One region of the Zoogloea sp. JDB1 genome, then DNA from elsewhere that is predicted to be linked to it. Evidence: riboswitches for the same ligand, from Rfam matches in the RefSeq annotation. Region 1 holds a riboswitch; the other holds the start of a gene.
The links. A riboswitch is a leader RNA that binds a small molecule or an ion and turns the genes downstream of it on or off. The one in region 1 is predicted to bind cyclic di-GMP.
Positions count from the first base shown of each region.

Region 2: it holds a riboswitch for cyclic di-GMP, as region 1 does, so the genes downstream of both, AC1PPK_RS06180 (S53 family peptidase) here and AC1PPK_RS19135 (hypothetical protein) in region 1, are expected to answer to the same signal.

Region 1 covers NZ_CM161496.1:4,240,511-4,249,589, forward strand. The annotation lists gene AC1PPK_RS19085 (tellurite resistance TerB family protein) at 1-296, shown strand, start outside; gene AC1PPK_RS19090 (TerD family protein) at 452-1,033, shown strand; gene AC1PPK_RS19095 (ATP-grasp domain-containing protein) at 1,050-2,069, shown strand; gene AC1PPK_RS19100 (phosphoribosyltransferase domain-containing protein) at 2,066-3,235, shown strand; gene AC1PPK_RS19105 (hypothetical protein) at 3,204-3,977, shown strand; gene AC1PPK_RS19110 (cysteine protease StiP family protein) at 3,974-5,062, shown strand; gene AC1PPK_RS19115 (HpcH/HpaI aldolase/citrate lyase family protein) at 5,055-5,951, shown strand; gene AC1PPK_RS19120 (hypothetical protein) at 5,960-6,301, shown strand; gene AC1PPK_RS19125 (hypothetical protein) at 6,298-6,537, shown strand; partial or broken gene AC1PPK_RS19130 (transposase domain-containing protein) at 6,814-6,936, shown strand; cyclic di-GMP riboswitch class I at 7,201-7,282, shown strand; gene AC1PPK_RS19135 (hypothetical protein) at 7,621-8,301, shown strand; gene AC1PPK_RS19140 (caspase family protein) at 8,373-9,079, shown strand, end outside.
Region 2 covers NZ_CM161496.1:1,402,733-1,411,811, reverse strand. The annotation lists gene AC1PPK_RS06185 (ABC transporter substrate binding protein) at 1-1,812, shown strand, start outside; gene AC1PPK_RS06180 (S53 family peptidase) at 2,197-4,572, opposite strand; cyclic di-GMP riboswitch class I at 4,651-4,739, opposite strand; gene AC1PPK_RS06175 (Bcr/CflA family multidrug efflux MFS transporter) at 4,942-6,195, shown strand; gene AC1PPK_RS06170 (LysR family transcriptional regulator) at 6,293-7,222, opposite strand; gene uvrA (excinuclease ABC subunit UvrA) at 7,227-9,079, opposite strand, start outside.

The sequences.
Region 1 (9,079 bases):
AGCAAAAGCTCATGGGCTACGTGCATACCTCCGATCAGCTCAAGGTCTTTGAGTCGGACAAGGTGATTGCCGCCTTCAACGACACCCTGGGCAAGTTCGAATTCGACACCCAAATTGGCGCCGGCGAGGCCCTGAAGAAGATCGCCCCCTTCAAGGGCAAGCCCGAAGCCCAACTGATCGTGCGCGTCTGTATGGCCATCGCCAACGCGGACGGCAAGTTCGAGGCGAGCGAACGCAAGGCGCTTGAGCAGATCTGCGGTTGCCTTGCATTGGATGCAAACACATTCTTGTCCTGATCGAAAGAGCGGCGTCGAGTATGTCCAGCTCAAGGCCATCGAAAAGTGGGATGGGAAACTCCCCCCAGTTGCCGGCCAGAGCACTCCCTTCATGAACCTTGGATCGATCTCCAAGTAAGGCACATCACCAACTCATACGACAAGGAGCTTTAACAATGTCCGTCAATCTGCAAAAAGGTCAGAAGATCAGTCTCGAAAAAGAAGCCGGAACCGCCCTCACCTCCGTCGTGATGGGACTCGGCTGGGATGCCGTCAAGAAAAAGGGGTTCTTCAGCTTCGGTGGTGGCGACCAGGAGATCGACCTCGATGCCTCCTGCCTGATGTTCGATGAACAGCGCAACCTACTCGACGTGATTTGGTTCCGCCAACTCAAGAGTCGCGATGGCAGCATCAAGCACACCGGAGACAACCGCACCGGCGCGGGCGAAGGTGACGACGAACAGATCATCGTTAATCTGTCCATGGTGCCGGCCAACGTGAAGTCGCTCGTTTTCACGGTGAATTCCTTTACCGGGCAGGACTTTTCGCAGGTGGAAAACGCCTTCTGCCGCCTGTTCGACCAGACCACCAACAATGAAATCGCCAAGTACAACCTGAGCGTCCAGGGCAACCATAACGCGCAGATCATGGCCAAGGTCTATCGCCACAACGGCGAGTGGAAGATGCACGCGATCGGCGAGAACGGCAACGGGCGCACCTTCCAAGACCTGATGCCGCAAATCCTGCCTCACGTTTGAGCGAAAGGACCGTCGCATGAACGTGTGGTTCAACAAGACCTTTTCATCGCTACACGCCGCCCTGCGGATGATCCGTTCGACGGATGCAGGGCGCGAGTTTTCACTTCTGGTCACGTCGACCAACATTCATGCGGCGGCGGGCCGACAGGCCGACCGCTTTGAGATTGAACCGTCCGAGTTCTCCGAGAACGGCTATATTGCGTGGTGCGTCAATTTCTGTCAGGCCCATGATGTAGACGTCTTCGTCCCGGGCAAGTCGGCAACCGCCATAGCCGAAGCCCATGAACGCTTTGAGGCCGTGGGCACCCGTGTCCTGAGTGCTGCATCGGCGTCGACCCTTCATCTGCTGCACAACAAGACCGCGTTCTACCAGAACGTACACACCGAGGCGGCGCCCGCCCCCGACTGGCACGCCGTCCACAATCTGCTCGAGTTCGACGCCGCCTATGCAGCGGTGAAGGCACGCGATGGCGTCGTATGCATCAAGCCCGCGCAATCGGTCTATGGGATCGGTTTTCGCAAGATCGTCGAGGACCGCTCGGCGTTCGATCTGTTCATCGGCGGAGACGCCTATAAGATCGACCTTGCTTCGTTGCGGACAATGCTCGCGCAGCGGGAGGACCTACCCGAGCTGCTGGTGATGGAATACCTTCCTGGGCACGAGTTCAGCGTCGACTGTCTGGCCGACCAAGGCACACTCAAGGTCGCCGTCGCCCGGCGCAAACCGCTGCATGGAGAGACTGGACAGGTGATCGATCCACGCGAGGACATTCAGCAGGCGTGCTCCCAAATCGCGCGCCAGTTCAACCTCAACGGCTTCATCAACATCCAGTTCCGTGAGGGCCTGCGGGGGCTTCGCGTGCTGGAGGTCAATCCGCGCATGTCCGGGGGCATCGGGATGGCCTGCCTGTCCGGGATCAATCTGCCCTTGCTGGGCCTCGCCGGCTTCGTCCACGGCTACGACAGCATCAAGTTCCCCCGCGTGCATACCGGCGTACGTGTAGCCGAAGCCAACATCGCGGAGGCCATCGCATGAGCGAGCTGAGTGCGCAGCTTCCTGCAGGGCGCATCACCGTGAGCATTGAAGAGAGCGCCTTACCTCCCGATACGCTCTTCACATTTGCCGCCCGGGACAACCCCAAGCGGGCCTTCCTCTTCCTCTCTCATGTGCTTGGCAAACACCTTCCGGTCACGCCCGACATCATGGAGTGCATCCATGACCGTCTTGCCCGAACCATCCCCGCCCTGCCGGCCCCGGTCGTATTCATCGGGATGGCAGAAACGGCCACCTGTCTTGGTCAGGGGGTGTTCGAAGCCTGGACGCGGGCACACCCCGGAACCCCGGCGCTGTACCTGCATTCGACCCGCTACCGGGTGGCCGGTGGAGAAGCAGTCGGGTTTGATGAGCGGCACAGCCATGCGCCCCGGCAGTGGTTCTACCTCCCGGCCGGCGAGCAGGAGGTGATAGCGTTTCGCGCCGCCCGCTCCCTAGTACTGATCGATGACGAGATCAGCACCGGGGCAACCTTTGCCAATCTCGCCAAAGCGTGCGCCCGCCATGCGCCCTACCTTCAGCACACCCACCTTTGCACCATCACAGACTTTTCCGGTGAAGCACGAAGCGAGATCCCGGCGCAGTTCTCTACTCCGCTCACCATCGGCGCCATCCTGCGCGGCAAGTGGTCCTTCGCCGCGTCTGCCGCCCCGGTAGGCGGACAGGCGATCGCCAACGCTCAGGCGCACGTTGCGCCCCTGCTGGCCGACCAAGGCTTTGGTCGGATGGGCACGCGCCAACCGATCCAGCTTTGCGGTGAGGACGTGGCCGCCCTCGCGGCCCCCATTGCCCCCGACGAGCGCGTTCTGGTGCTCGGGACGGGCGAATTCATGCACGCCCCTTTCCTCCTGGCCCGCGCCCTAGCCAGGTGCACCGGCGCAAATGTCAACAGCCATGCCACCACCCGCTCCCCGATCTTGCAATGGGGGCCTATCGAAAAGTCGCTTTGCTTCGAGGACAACTACGGCGAGGGCGTGCGCAACTACCTCTACAACTTTGCGCGCAGCGACTACGACCACGTTTTCCTTTGCCACGAAGCCGGGGCGAGCCACCACCTGCCCCCCCTTGCATCGCTGCTCAACGCATCGCTGCTGTCCTTTCATGCCGGAGGTCGAATTGAGCGATCCGCTGAAGCTGCTATTCACTGATCTGGACGACACCCTTTTCCAGAGCCACCGCAAGCGCACACCCTATGAATCGTGCAAGCCCCTCGCCTTCCTGCGCGGCGGTGCGGCGATCAGCTACGCCAACACCAAAGAGCAAGCCTTCCTTGACTGGTTCCTGCGCGATGCGATCGTGATCCCGGTAACCGCCCGAAACGCCGACGCGTTCTCGCGGGTCGATCTCCCCTTTCCCGCCGAGGCGATCATCAACTACGGCGGCGTGATCCTCGATACGCAGGGCAAGCCGGATGAAGCATGGCTGGAAAAGAGCGCCCGGCAGGCCGACCAGTCCGCGCCCAGCCTCAAGCGCTGGGCCGAGGTGCTGCGCTGCGAATGCGAGCGCCGCAACCTGGATGTATCGGTGCGTGTCATCGAAGACTTCGGCATCGGCTTCTATGTGGTCGCCAAGTCCCGCACGCACGATCTAGCAGTCATCGACAGCCTTGCCGAGTATTGCCAGCATCGGCTCGTCACCCAGAGCAAAAACGGGCTCGAAGAAATCCGCATCCATCACAACGGCAACAACCTGGCCTTGCTGCCGATGTGGCTGGACAAGTGGCCAGCGGTCGCCCGCTTGCAGGAGCGCTATCGGCAGGCCTACCCCCTGGTCGTCACTTTCGGCGCTGGGGACAGTCTGGTGGATATCCCCTTTATGCAGGCCTGCGACTACCTCATCACCCCGAACGGGAGCCAGATCGCCCGCCAACGCCTTGGAGGTGCACGATGATGTTCCACGGAAGCTACCGCCCCTCCGATGTGGAGTTCCTGTTGAAGCCGATCTCGGTCCAACTGGTTCATGACCTGTTCGAGAAGGAAAAGCTGATCCAATCGGGGCAACGCCACTATAGCGAGATGCTCACGCCCGAGAAGCTCCCTTCCAAACAATACCGGGCACTCTTCTACCGCGCCCATGAGCAGAACCGGGAGCGGATGGCCCATGACTGCATGGTGCTCGCCAAGCTGATCCTCCTGCGCACAACCGAGCACCCGACCATCGTTTCCCTCGCCCGCGCCGGCACCCCCGTGGGGACCATCCTCACGCACCTGTTGCGCAACCTGACCGGAAAGGACGTTCGCCACTACTCAGTCTCAATCATCCGTGACCGCGGCATCGACGCCAACGCTCTCGACGCCATCATTGCGCGTGGCGCACGCCCCGAGTCCATCGTGTTCATCGACGGCTGGACCGGTAAGGGCGTCATCACGGAAGAGTTGATCAAGGCGGTGGACGCCTACAACGCCTCGCACAACACACGGATCAAGCCGGACCTCTACGTGCTATCGGATCTCGCCGGCAAGGCACACTGTGCGGCCACTGCTGCGGACTACCTGATCCCCTCGTCCATCCTCAACGCCACGATCTCGGGCCTCGTCTCCCGCTCGATCCTCAACGAGCAGATCGGGCCGAGGGACTTTCACGGCTGTGTGTATTTCGATGAATTCAAAGACCACGACCTCTCGACGTGGTTCGTGGATGAAATCGTGGGCATCGCCCGGACCCTAAAAGATGCCGACCTAAAGCTCCCGAGCGTAACGCGTAAGCCCCGCCACACGGCACAGGCCGAGGCATTTCTGCGCAACGAGATGAAGCGCTATGGGATCACCGACCGCAACCTCATCAAGCCCGGCATTGGCGAAGCGACGCGAGTACTGCTGCGCCGCCACCCCAAGCTTCTGGTGGTGCGCGACGCGCGGGCCGAGGACGTTGCGCATCTGGTGGCCCTTGCCAAAGAGAAGAGCGTGCCTATCCACGTTCGGCCGGGGCTCCCCCTCAAAGCCTTGTCCATCATCAGGAGAGCTCTCGATGCTTGAAGCGACCCAACTCGGCGCAGCACTCTACGTGCCCGCGACCCACCCCGAACTCAAGGCAATTGCCGCCGGCGACAGGCTGCGTGAGGTGAGGACAGTCATCTTCTGCACTGAGGACGCGGTAGCAGAACACGACCTTCCCGGCGCCCTCGACAACCTCGCCGCAGCCCTACCATTGCTCTCGGACAACGGCAGACGGGCGGTGTTCGTGCGGGTCCGCAACTCTGAACTTACGGCTAACGTCTTGGCCCTGCCGGGCATCGAACGGACGGCGGGACTGGTCCTGCCTAAGATCCACGCGGAGAGTCTGGAACGCTACCTTGGGGCGCTCGATACGCCCAGCGGGCGCTCGCTCGCGCTGATGCCGACTATCGAGACCCGCGAAGCTTTCAGCGATCAGGACATGCATGCCCTTCTGCAAGTGCTGGAGCGCGAAGACGTGCGCTCGCGCATTGCGGCCCTGCGTATCGGCGGCAACGACCTGCTGGCCCTACTGCGCATGCGCCGGCCGCGTGGACGAACCATCTATGACACCCCCATCGGACAGGTAATCTCGCGGCTGGCGACCATCTTCATCCCCTCAGGCTTCGCCCTGACCGCTCCGGTGTTCGAGCACATCGATGATGTGGCGACGCTCAAGCGCGAGATCGCGCAGGACCTCAACCACGGCCTCATCGGCAAGACGGCGATCCACCCCACACAAGTGCATCTCATCGAGGACTGCTACAAGGTTGATGAACGCGACCTCGACGCTGCACTACGCATCCTCGATCCGGCCGCCCCCGGCGTCTTCAAGCTTCATCAATCAATGTGCGAACCGGCAACGCACCGGCCCTGGGCGCGCTCCATCATCCACGCAGCCGAGCGCTTCGGTCGGGCCAACGCCGCATAGGAAGAACCATGGGAAATTGCAGCTATTGCGGTCGCCCGGCCGGGATGCTTCGGAGCCAGCATCAGGAGTGCGAAGAGCAGCACCAGCGGGCCGAACAGTGCGTCATCCAGGGGGCGCTCCAATGCGTCACGTCTAGGTTGGACATTGCACGCTTCGCCACCGACAAGAACCTGTACTTCGCCAGCAGAGCCAAGTCTTTCCGCGTCCCTTTCACCAAAATCGTGATCTTCGCTCAGTTCTCTAATGGCATCGGGATCATGCGTGACACGGCCTCGGCCAAGCCGCAGATTTTCGTGACTAGAGATAGCTGGTGCTCCTGTAACCTGATCACGATGCTCGCCCAGCAATGACCGAGATGGACCCCTATCACCACAACCGGGAACTGGTTGGCCTCGTTAAGGCGAGCGGGCTGACGATCATCGAAGTGCTCCACCGTTTCAACGCCCGGCAGGCCCGTCCGCTCGCCAAGAGAACCCTGCAAACCTACCTGGCTGGGGAAAACGCCAAGACCCGCGTCCCTTGCCCGGAAGCGGTGCTGCGACGCATGCAAGCAGTGCTCAAGCGGGTACTGTCTGTGCAGCACTGAAATGGTTTTCGTTTGTGATGAAGGCTGGTTGCCCGCAGAGGATTCTCCACAACTATTTGCCACCTTGGAGGTCGCGGTAGTGACGGAGATTACTCCACGTCCCCCGCACAGATCCGTACATGCGGCACTACCGCATACGGCTCCTGCCTTGAGTCATGATGCAAAGCGTTGATGCGGGTACGGATGGAGCCCCCGTGCCTGCGGGAGGTAGCGCTCGACCAGTCGCCCGAACTGGACCCAAGGCATTCGTCCACGCAGCCCTCGCCGTCGGAGCGCGTGAGCCTGATCCAGTCGGCGCGTCTGCATGGGCATGAGCCCTTTGCCTATCTGAAGGATGTCCTCACCCGCCTACCAACGCAGCCGCAGAGCCGGATCGTGGCGTCGCTGCCGCATCGGTGAAAGCCCGATTCAGTCTGAAGCTCGGGCAAGAGGGGATAACCTGGGGCTTACAACAAGCCAACCACCGAGAAATTCTCGGCACAAGCCCTTGACCTGAACCGTCACCACAACAAAAAAATGAATTACTCAACAAATCTAGAAGTATTTTTTCATATACAAATTTTTCTACCAAATCCCAAAAAGATTCGCAATATAAAAAATGGGGAATCAACTCGCAGAATCAATACATTCATACGTATTTCACGTTTTATGTGATATGCTTTTTTTGTTCAAAGGCAAACTGCAGGCAACTGTAGGACGCAAAGCCACGGGCCCTGATTTTCCTCAGGGCAGCCGGGTTGCCCCCCAGTTCTCTCAGATCGTCATAGTTGGTTGCGCTTTTCCTTTGAGAAACATTACGGTTTCGTAGATCAATATGGAAAAGAAAGACAACGGCACACCTCTTAATACTTTCATTTCTATCATTTCGACCAGCCTGAATTCCGCTGACCGAAATGAATCGATCACGCACGTGTGCCCTACCTTTTAACGCACCGCATCGCGTTTTCTTTTCGTCCATTAATTGGAACAACGCATTCTCATCAACCAACGACAGTCGTTCAGAACAATTGGAAAACAAACGTCATGCAAACTCTTAACGCGAACCTCACCCGGAAGATTGCTGTTCCCACGATCGCAACGCTGATGCTTTTGTCGTCAGTAGCGCATGCCCAGGAATCGGCCAACAACGACCTGGATGCCTGTGTAAAACAAGAGCAGATCGCACTGACCGCCAAGGGCGCAGGTCTCGGTGCAGCCGCTGGTCTGGGAACGGCCCTCTTTTCCAAGAACAAGAAGGATGCTCTCAAGAACGCCGCCATCGGTGCAGTCGTCGGAGGAGCCGCCGGTTTTGCGACGGCATACTTCACGGCCATCGACACGTGCTACAAGAAGAATCCCAGCTGGATCCCCGAATCCAAGATTGAACGGACCAAGTCCTACGCCCAGGTCAAGAAGGACACCAAGTACAAGTCCAGCGAAGGCATCAAGGCACAGGCCACCAAGCTGGAAATGCCCACCAGCGTGCAGGCCGGCACGACCCTGGATATCGCCAGCACCTTCATCGTGCTGACACCCAACGGCGCGGAAACCCCCGTCACCCTGGAGCGCAAACTGTTCGCCATCGTTGATGGCCAGGAAACACCGCTGACCTTTACCGGCAAGGGATCGGAAGAACGCACCGTCGAACCCGGCGAGCACAAAGACACGGCCCACCTGCCGATTCCTTCGGATGCCAAGGCGGGAACCCAGTACCGCTTCGAATTCAGCGTGAGCGCGGGCGGCAAACCCGCCTCCACCCTCAAGGAAACCGTGACCGTCAAGTAAGGCCACGCCGAGGCGCCGCGGGCAGCCACGCCGGCTGCCCACGCCTGCATCCAACCCGCCCGACGCTCAACATGCCCTTCAAGTCATTCCATCGCATCCTGATTTTGCTGGCCCCGCTGCTGCTGAGTGCCTGTGCGGCCAACCAGCTTGCCGGATTTGAAAACGCCTACCAGGGCTATAGCGTTCCCGAAAGCTTCGTCGAACGGATTCGTGGCGAATTTAAGAAGAACGGCTTGCCAAACGCCCAGGTTGTTCGGGACAACGTCGGGCGCATTCGCCTGACCGGCAACTATCGGGACGAAGACGAAGTGGATCGCGCCTTCGTGATCGTGCAGTCGATCGTCGGGCTGAAGTCCACCTCGCCGTTCTATCCGGAAAACATCCAGGAGAAGCGCTGGGAAGCCGATGCGCGCCGTGCGCTGGCCCAGTTCGCCAAGAACAACCGCAATGCCAGCGCCAAGGGCGTCAAACGTGCCTTCATCGTCGGCATCAACACCTTTCGCGACAAACAGTTGCGGGAAATCCTGGGCGAAGACGATGCACGACGCGTAAAGACCGAAGCCGAAAGAGCGGGCTACCAGACCACCGCACTCTTCGGCCCGCAGGCGACCAAGGCCAATATCGAAACCGCCATCGAGCGCCTCAAGCAACAACTCTCGCCTAACGACAGCCTGCTGATCTACGTTTCCAGCCACGGCGACCAACCGATCCCATCGGGGCGGATAAAAGACGCCCGCAAGATGTCCATCGTTGCCTACGACAGCGGAGACCCTAACTT
Region 2 (9,079 bases), 2.8 Mb from region 1:
CACTTCCAGGTCAGTGTGCTGAAGGATGCGTCGATGCAGACCATCCGCGAGCGCCTACAGTCCCTGCCATCGGACGCGCTGGTCTTCCTCGCCGGGCAGACCAGCGATCGCGGCGAAGGGCGCGCACTGACACCGGAGGAAAACGGCCGCCTGGTGGCCGCCGCCAGTCCGGTGCCGGTCTACACTTTCTGGGACTTTCATCTGGGCACCGGCGTGCTCGGCGGCCACGTGCTCAACGGCCTCGACCAGGGCCGCGAGGCCGCCCGCCTGGCGCGCCAGGTCCTCAACGGACGCAAGGCATCGGACATCCCGGTGACGATGAGCTCCCCGGCCCGCGATGTATTCGACTACCCCACGCTGCAACGCTTCGACATCCCGACCAGCGCCCTGCCCGAAGGCGCCGAGATCATCGACGCCCCAACCAGCCTGTGGGCACTCCATCGCGGCCAGATCGTCGCGGCCATCGTCGTCGTGGTACTGCAAGGTCTGCTGATCGTCGCGCTGGTGCGCATTGCCAGCCAGCGCCGCCAGGCTCTCGCCGAACTGGCCGAGGAGCGCAGCCTGCTCGAAGCCCGTGTACGCGAACGCACCGCCGAACTGGCCGACGCCAACACCCACCTCATCGGCGAGGTCGCCGAACGCCGCCGCGCCGAAAACGGCCTGCGCGAGGCCATTACTGTCACCGATACGGTGTTGCAGGTCTCGCCGGTACCCATCGGCGTCTATCGGGACACCGGCCCCTGCGTGATGGCCAACGAAAGCTACGCCCGCCTGATCGGCACCAGCCGGGAACAACTGCTGGCCCAGAGCTTCCACAGCATCCATGCCTGGCACGCCAGCGGCATCCACGATGACTGCCTGCGCGCGCTGCAGACCGACACCCGCCAGCAGCGCCAGATCCACATAATGACCTCCTTCGGTCGCGAGATCTGGGCCGACTGCCTGATCCTGCCGGTACACCTCAATAACGAAAGGCACCTGCTGATCCAGTTCGTGGATCAGACCGAGAGGGTCCAGATGTTGAGCGAGCTGGAGCTGCACCGCCAACACCTGGAAGCCCAGGTCAGCCTGCGCACTACCGAACTGCAGGGCGCCAAAGATCTGGCCGAAAGCGCCAACCGGGCAAAGAGCACCTTCCTGGCCAACCTGAGCCACGAGATCCACACGCCGCTCAACGCCATCCTCGGCTTCACTCGAATCCTGCGGGACAAGAACGACGATGCCGCTCAGCGGGACCGCCTGGAACGAGTCCTGAAGGCCGCTGGCGGCCTCCACCAGATTCTCGACGACTTGCTCGACCTCGCCGCGCTCGACGCGGAACGCATGCAGATAGACGAGAAGCCGTTCGCTACCGACGACATCGCCCACCGGGTCGCAGACGCCACCGGCGCCGATCTGCGTGCCCGTGGTCTGAACTACACGGCGGACCTCACCGGCCTGCCCGCCCAGCTGAAGGGCGACCCGCAGCGCATCAGCCAAATGCTGATCAACTACGTCAGCAATGCCGCCAAGTTCACCGAGCAGGGTTTTGTCGCGGTGCATGGGCGCGTACTACGGGAAGACGCCAGAGGCCTGCTGCTGCGCTTCGAGGTGCAGGATTCCGGTATCGGCGTGAAGCCAGAGGACCAGCAGCGTATCTTCCTCAGCTTCGAACAGGCCGACGGCTCCTTCACGCGCCGCCACGGCGGCACCGGCCTCGGCCTTGCCATCAACCGCAAACTGGCCCGCCTGATGGACGGCGAAACCGGCGTGAGCAGCACGCTGGGCGAAGGCAGCACCTTCTGGTTCACAGTCCGCCTGAAAAGGCCGTAAGGCCTAGACTACGGCAAGCACGACAAGACGGGGCTCCAGGCAACTGGCCAAGACTCCCTTCGCTATTTTGTTGCTCCAGCCTTTGAACCACCGTGGGAGCGGGATGATGCCGTATGCCGACATGAGCGCTTGGCGGAGTTGCCGGCACGGTGCTGACGCGGATCCATCACCGCCCTGGCAGCCTCTGGCTTGCGTGCCCCGGCCTCGGTACCAGCCTGCTCGGCAGGCACACTCGCCGGTGGCGGAACTGGAATGAGCTGATGCGGAGGAGTAGCCACCTGAGTTGGAGGGGCGTCCGCAGCGTAGAGTGCCGCGGCTGCAGCGAAGAGGCCTGTTGCAAGGACAACTTTGAGGGGACCCATGGCTTGCCTCCGAAGTCTCCGCCTACTTGGCGGTTACGGTGAGCGGGATGCTGACTTGGGTACTGAGTCCAGCGGAGTCAATGGCACGCAAACTCAGCGAATAGCTACCGGTAAGCGGGAAGAGCCAAACATACTGCAGCGTCTGACCACTGACAGAAAACTGCATGCCGAGAGGTGCATTGGAGACGGTGATGGTGATACTGCTGGCACCAGGATCGGAGAAGGCAATGGAGCCAGTGAGCTTCTTGCCAGCCACGCCAGTAATCGGTGTAGCGGTAATGAGCGGCCCCGCCGAACTGATCTGAATGCTGTAGCTCGCCTGGCCTGTCAGGCCAGTCTTCGAATCCTTGACCGTCGCGATGACGGTGTAACTACCAGCAACGGGTTTCAGCCAGCTGACGATTCCGCTGCTGCTGACCGTCATGCCCGTGGGCGCGCCGCTCAGACTGTAGCTCACGGGGTTGAGGCTGGTGACCACGAGCGGGAACGACAGGGCCACGTTAGGCTTGCCGGAAATCGTGCCGCCCGTGACGAGCGGTGCCTTGGCGGCAATGGTGATCGTGTAGGCCCCTTGTCCGCTCAAGCCGCTGATCTTGTCGGTGGCCGTCACCGTGACCGTATAAGAACCTGCGACAGGACTGGCCCAGCTGACGACGCCACTGGTGCTGATGCTCATACCGCTGGGAGCGCCACTCAACGCATAGCTGACCGCATTGGCGGCATTGACAGCCACCGTAAACGTCAAGGGTGTTCCCGCTGAACCCGAAATACTGGCCGGAGTGACAGTCGGAGCACTGGGCAGATTGGTCGTGCTCGTGAGCTGGGTAATCAGATTGCCAACGTTGGGCGTTCCCAGCCCCGATAGGGTGTCATAGCCTGTATGGGCTGCACAGGTCGCACAACTACCGTTGGTGCCCTGAGTGATATCGGCAAACGAGGCGGCATAGGAGCCGGGAACAGTTGCAATCTGGGTATACAGAATCGAATGCGGGAGGCCGAGGACGGATTTGCTCGCGCTGATACGCGACGCGTTCGCCACCGCAATCAGCCCTGCCCACTGGGGCGTGGCCAAACTTGTGCCGCCGGCACTGAACCAGCTGGCGGTACTACTGCCGGGGGACAGGATGGCGACGTATTGACCGGTAGTCGGGTCTGCATTGAAGGCCACGTCGGCGACGGTTCGCCGGCTGACGGAGCCCAGACCCGGCACACTGGTGGTCTGATAGCCGGGAACCGCCATATAGGCACTCGTGCCTCCCCCCGTGCCCGACCAGCTCACTTCACTACGCGCGCCGCTGCCGCTGTAGCGCAGGCTCGTGCCACCTACCGCCAGCACCTTGGTGGAGACAGCGGGCCAGGATACGCCCACGCCGGAGTCACCGGTAGCCGCCAAGTAGGTCATGTTACTGCCGTTGAAAGCGCTATCGACGGAAGCGGTCCAGCTACCTTCCTTGGAGCCGAAGCTCATCGAAACGACACCGGGCCCCATCGCATTGGCGAGCTTGATCGCCGCAAGCAGGCTGTTCGTCGTGGCATCCGGAGCTTCGATCAGAACGATGCGCGCCATGGGGGCGGTAGCGTGGGCCCATTGCACATCGAGGGCGATTTCGGTCGCCCAGCTCGAGTTATAGCCCGGCGGCGTGCCATTCATGCCACCACTGGTATTGGCATAGACCACGGAGAACTCACAAGCACTGGAACTGGCCGTGGCGAGTGGAAGACTGGCACTGGTTGCAATCGCCTTGCTAGTGCAGGCCGGGAGGGCGAACTTGGCATTGAAAGCAGCGAGTTCCGCAGCAACGTTCGGGTCGTGATACGCCGCAACGATGTAGATCGTCTGTCCCGCCCCCATTTGTGCAGTTTGTGTCGCCGTGAGCGTGCTGCCGGCGGTTGGCAAGGCCGGCATGCCGTACGCGGCACGGATCTGCGCCGGCGAGTAGGTGACGACACTGCTGCTGGTGGCCATTGGAGCGACGCCCGCCGCATCCTGTACGTACTGGATTCCACTGGCCTGAACGCGACGAAATGCAGCTATTGCCTGCGGGGTGAGATTTCGCGAGGACAGGGCCCGAAGTTCGCTCGGGACAGACTGGTAATGGGGATACACCTGCGTCGAAGCGCCATCGCCAGCCAGATCGGCCTCATTCGGCTCGTCGATCGGCGTGGGGGCAAGGTAGAACGCAGGTTCAACAGTTTTTGTCGCTATATCAGCCGGCAGCGCGGCCAGATCCATCTGGAGACTCGTACTGGCGGACGCCAGGGGAGCCGCCGTTTGCGGCGCCGACGCCTCCGAGCCACCTCCGCCTCCACACCCGCTGACAAGCGCCGAAGCGACAACCGCCGCGGCGATGGGAAGCCGACATACCTGGATTTGACTGTGCGGGAGAACGATCTTCATGGCCCTGACTCCTGGGTTATTTCAGGGCCTCGCTGACGACAGCATCGAACAGATCGTTGGAACACGGCTGCTCGATGTGCCGGCAACCCCGCTGCCATGGCACGCCGACGCGCTTTAGGCCGGAAGTTTTGCGTCCTCATCTTTTGATGAGTTTGCCCTTCATCCCGTCATTCTGACTGGACGATCTGCATCTTAGTCTTCCCGAGCCAAATCCGAAAGCCACGGGATCGTGATTCGGCATTACGACATTCAGGATCTCCACCCTCCCAAGACCATCATCGGTCACACCGCATAGCGGCTATGCGCTCAGCGCCATGAACGGAGTCTGCTGCTCGCCCATACTGCAATCCCCAACCCGCGGCCCCCATCATGACAACAATATCCAATTCCTCTGACTCCCGGCTCGGTCTGCCGCCCTGGTTGGTCCTGCTCGGCGTGCTGACCGCCATCGGCCCGCTGTCCATCGACATGTACCTGCCCAGCTTCCCGCAGATCGAGCGCAGCCTGGGCGGGCAGCCGGGCAGCGTCGAGCTGACCCTGGCCGCCTTCTTCATCGGACTGACCCTCGGCCAGCTGTTCTACGGCCCCCTCAGCGACCGCTTTGGCCGCAAGAAGCCGCTCTACGTCGGGCTCATCATCTACACCGTGGCGGCAATCGGCGCCGCCTGCGCAACGAGCATCCCGGCCTTGATTGGCTGGCGCTTCGTGCAGGGCCTCGGCGGCTGCGCCGGCATCATCATCCCCAGCGCCATCGTCCGCGATCGCTGCTCGGCGCGGGATTCCGCGCGGGCCTTCTCGCTGCTGATGCTTGTGATGGGCCTGGCACCCATCCTCGCCCCGCTGATCGGCGGCGCACTGCTCGGACTTGCCGACTGGCGCAGCATCTTCGTCGTGCTGGCGGCGTTCGGGGCGGCATGCCTGCTGGCCATCCGCGCGGGGCTGGCAGAAAGCCACGACACCCGCCACGAGCCACCGCTGCAGCTTGGCACGGTGCTCAGCAACTACGGCCGCCTGCTCGCCAACCGGGCCTTCCTCGGTTACGCGCTGGGTGGCGGCCTGGCCATGTCGGGCATGTTCGCCTACGTCGCCGGCTCGCCCTTCGTCCTCATCGACCTGTATGGCGTCGCACCGCAGGACTATGGCTGGTTCTTCGGCTCCAATGCCTTCGGCCTGATCGCCGCCAGCCAGCTCAACGCCCATCTGTTGAAGCGCTACCCGGCAACCCTGCTGCTGCGCCGCGCGCTGTGGGTGCCGCTGCTGACCGGACTGCTGCTCGCCGGGCTGGCCTTCACCGGGCAGATCTCGCTGCCATGGTTCGTCGGCGCCTTCTTCTGCTTCGTGAGCAGCCTCGGCTTCATCATCCCCAACGCCACCGCCTCGGCGCTGGCCACCCACGGGCAACAGGCCGGCACCGCGGCGGCCCTGGCCAGCGCGCTGCAGTTCTTCTTCGCGACCCTTGCTGGCGCACTGGTCGGGCTGCTCCACGACGGCAGCGGGCGGCCGCTGGCGATAGTGATGGCCCTGTGCGGCATCGGCGCTTGGGCGGTGCATCGTGTGCTGGTTGCCCACCACGACCACCATCACGCCAGCACGGCCGAAGCGTCCCACTCAAGCGCCGCCTGAGGAACTCCTTACTATCCCTTTTTTGTAGGGGCGAGTGAATTCACCCCCATAGTTCACTGCCCCCAACATTTGCCACACGCAAGAGAAAGAACAGGGACTAGCCGCGTTCAAGCCTGGCATCCGGCCACTCGCCGGATTCGACGAGGCGGACCACCTCGTCCTTGATCAGCCGGACGATGTCCCACAGGCCGTCCGGCACGACCCGGTTGCGCGCCAGCACCAGGCCGACCTGCCGGCTGACCTCCGGGTCGATGAGCCGGCAGCTTTTCAGCAGGCCGGCGGCGATCTCGTCGCGAACAGCCGCCTCCGGCAGCAGGGTGGCGCCGCAGCCTTCCAGCACCATCCGCTTGATGAGGGCGATGGAGCCGTCCAGCTCCACTGCGATCCTCAGCGCAAAGCCATGGCGTTCCGCCAGTGACTCCACCAGCCGGCGCAGGCCATGGTGGGTGCTCGGCAGGATCAACGGAATATCGCGCAGCGTGGGCACCAGCAAGGCCTCGCCAGCCAGCGGGTGGTCGGCTGGCAAGACCAGGCGCAGCCCTTCGCTGAGTAATACGTCGGCCTGCACAACACCCTGTTCCGGCAGATAGATCAAAGCCAGGTCCACGTCCCCGCCAGCCAGCTTGTCGAGCAACTGGTCGGCCAGCCCTTCCACGAAGCGCAGGCGGGTGTGGGGATAGCGCGCCCCCAGCAGCCGGGCCAGCGGCGCGAAGAGCAGGCTGGCGAGGGTCGGCTGAGCGGCGATGTGCAGCTGGCTCGGGCCGCGCCCGTCACCGTGCTGCATCGCTGCACCGGCCTCGTCGAGCAGGCGGCCGACCGACCCGGCGTATTCGAGCAGCTTCTCGCCCCTTTCGGTCGGCAGCACGCCGCGTCCACTGCGGTGCAGCAGGCGCGTCCCCAGTTCGCCTTCCAGCGCAGCCAGACGCCGACTCAGCGTGGACTGGTCGACTCCGGTTTCAAGGGCCGCCCGCGAGATGCTGCCGGCCTTGACGATGCGCGCGAACAGCCGCAGGTCGTCGGAGTTCATCGCCTCAGGCAGCCTCGCCGCGGCGCGCCGCCAGAAACTCGCCGAGGATGCACCCGGTGTGGGAGCGCGCCACCTGCACCACCGCCTCCGGCGGCCCTTCGGCGACGATCTCGCCACCGCCGTCGCCGCCTTCCGGCCCGAGGTCCACGATCCAGTCCGCCTCGGCCATCAGGTCCAGGTCGTGCTCGATGACCAGCACCGTGTGGCCGGCATCGGCGAGGCGATGCAAGACGTGGATCAGCTTTTCCACGTCGGCCATGTGCAGACCGACGGTGGGCTCATCGAGCACGTAGAGGGTGTGCTTCTCCGGCGGCAGCGGCCGGCCGGGGCCAGCCGCCGACTCGCCGGCACGGCCGCGCACCTTGGCCAGCTCGGAGACCAGCTTGATGCGCTGGGCCTCGCCGCCGGACAGGGTCGGGCTGGGCTGGCCGAGGGTCAGGTAGCCGAGGCCCACATCCTGCAGCAGGCGCAGCGGGTGGGCGATGGACGGGTGCGCAGCGAAGAAGTCCACCGCGTCCTCCACCGCCATGTGCAGCAGGTCGGCCACCGTCTTGCCCTTCCACTGCACGGTCAGGGTTTCCGGGTTGAAGCGGGCGCCGCCGCAGGCCTCGCAGGGCATCTTCACGTCGGGCAGGAAGTTCATCTCGATGGTGATCTGGCCCTGCCCCTCGCACACCGGGCAGCGGCCGGCACCGGTGTTGAAGGAGAAGCGCGAGGCGTTCCAGCCGCGCATCTTCGCCTCGGTGGTCTCGGCGAACAGCTTGCGGATGGCGTCCCAGAAACCGATGTAGGTGGCCGGGCAGGAGCGCGGCGTCTTGCCGATCGGCGTCTGGTCCACTTCCAGCACGCGGCCGACCAGCTCGCGGCCGGCCAGCTCGGCGCAGCCCACCGCCGCCCCCGCCGCCAGGCTCGCGTGCAGCACGTCGCGGGCGAAGGTGGACTTGCCGGAACCGGACACGCCGGTCACCACCGTCAGGCGGCCGAGGGGCACACGGGCCGACACGTTCTTCAGGTTGTGCAGGCTGGCGTCGCGCACCACCAGCGCCGGCTGCTCGTCGGCCACCGCACGACGCGGCGCCAGCGGGTGCACCAGCGGCTGGCGGAAACAGCGCCCGGTAGCCGATTCCGGCGCCGCCATCAGGTCGGCCAGCTTGCCTTCGGCGATGATGCGCCCGCCGCGCACGCCTGCGCCGGGGCCGATGTCGATGACGTGGTCGGCGCGGCGGATGGTGTCCTCGTCGTGCTCCACCACCAGCAGGGTGTTGCCGCGGCCGCGCAGGGCTTCCAGCGTGTCGAGCAGCAGCTGGTTGTCGCGCGGGTGCAGGCCGATGGTCGGCTCGTCCAGGATGTAGCACACCCCGGTGAGGTTGGAGCCGAGCTGGGCCGCCAGGCGGATGCGCTGTGCCTCGCCGCCGGACAGGGTTGGCGCGGCGCGGTCGAGGGCCAGATAGCCGAGCCCGACCTTCTCCAGGAAGTCCAACCGGCCGCGGATCTCGCCGACCAGGTCGCGGCCGATGTCGGCCTCCCGGCGGGCCAGCTGCAGGCCGTCGAAGAAGTCCGCCACTTTGCCCACCGCCAGCGAGGCCAGCTCGTGCAAGCCCAGGTCGCGGAAGCGCACCGCGCGGGCCACCGGGTTGAGGCGGGCGCCGTGGCAACTCGGGCAGGCCTCGTCGCTGTCGGCTTCCAACTCGCCCATGTCGAGGTCGTCCGGATTCTCCACCTTGCCGGCGATCTTGATGCCCGTCCCGTAGCAGTCCGGGCACCAGCCGTGCTTGGCATTGTAGGAGAACAGGCGCGGATCGGGCTCGGGGAAGCTGGTGCCGCAATCCGGGCAGGCGCGCAGCGTGGACAGGGTGG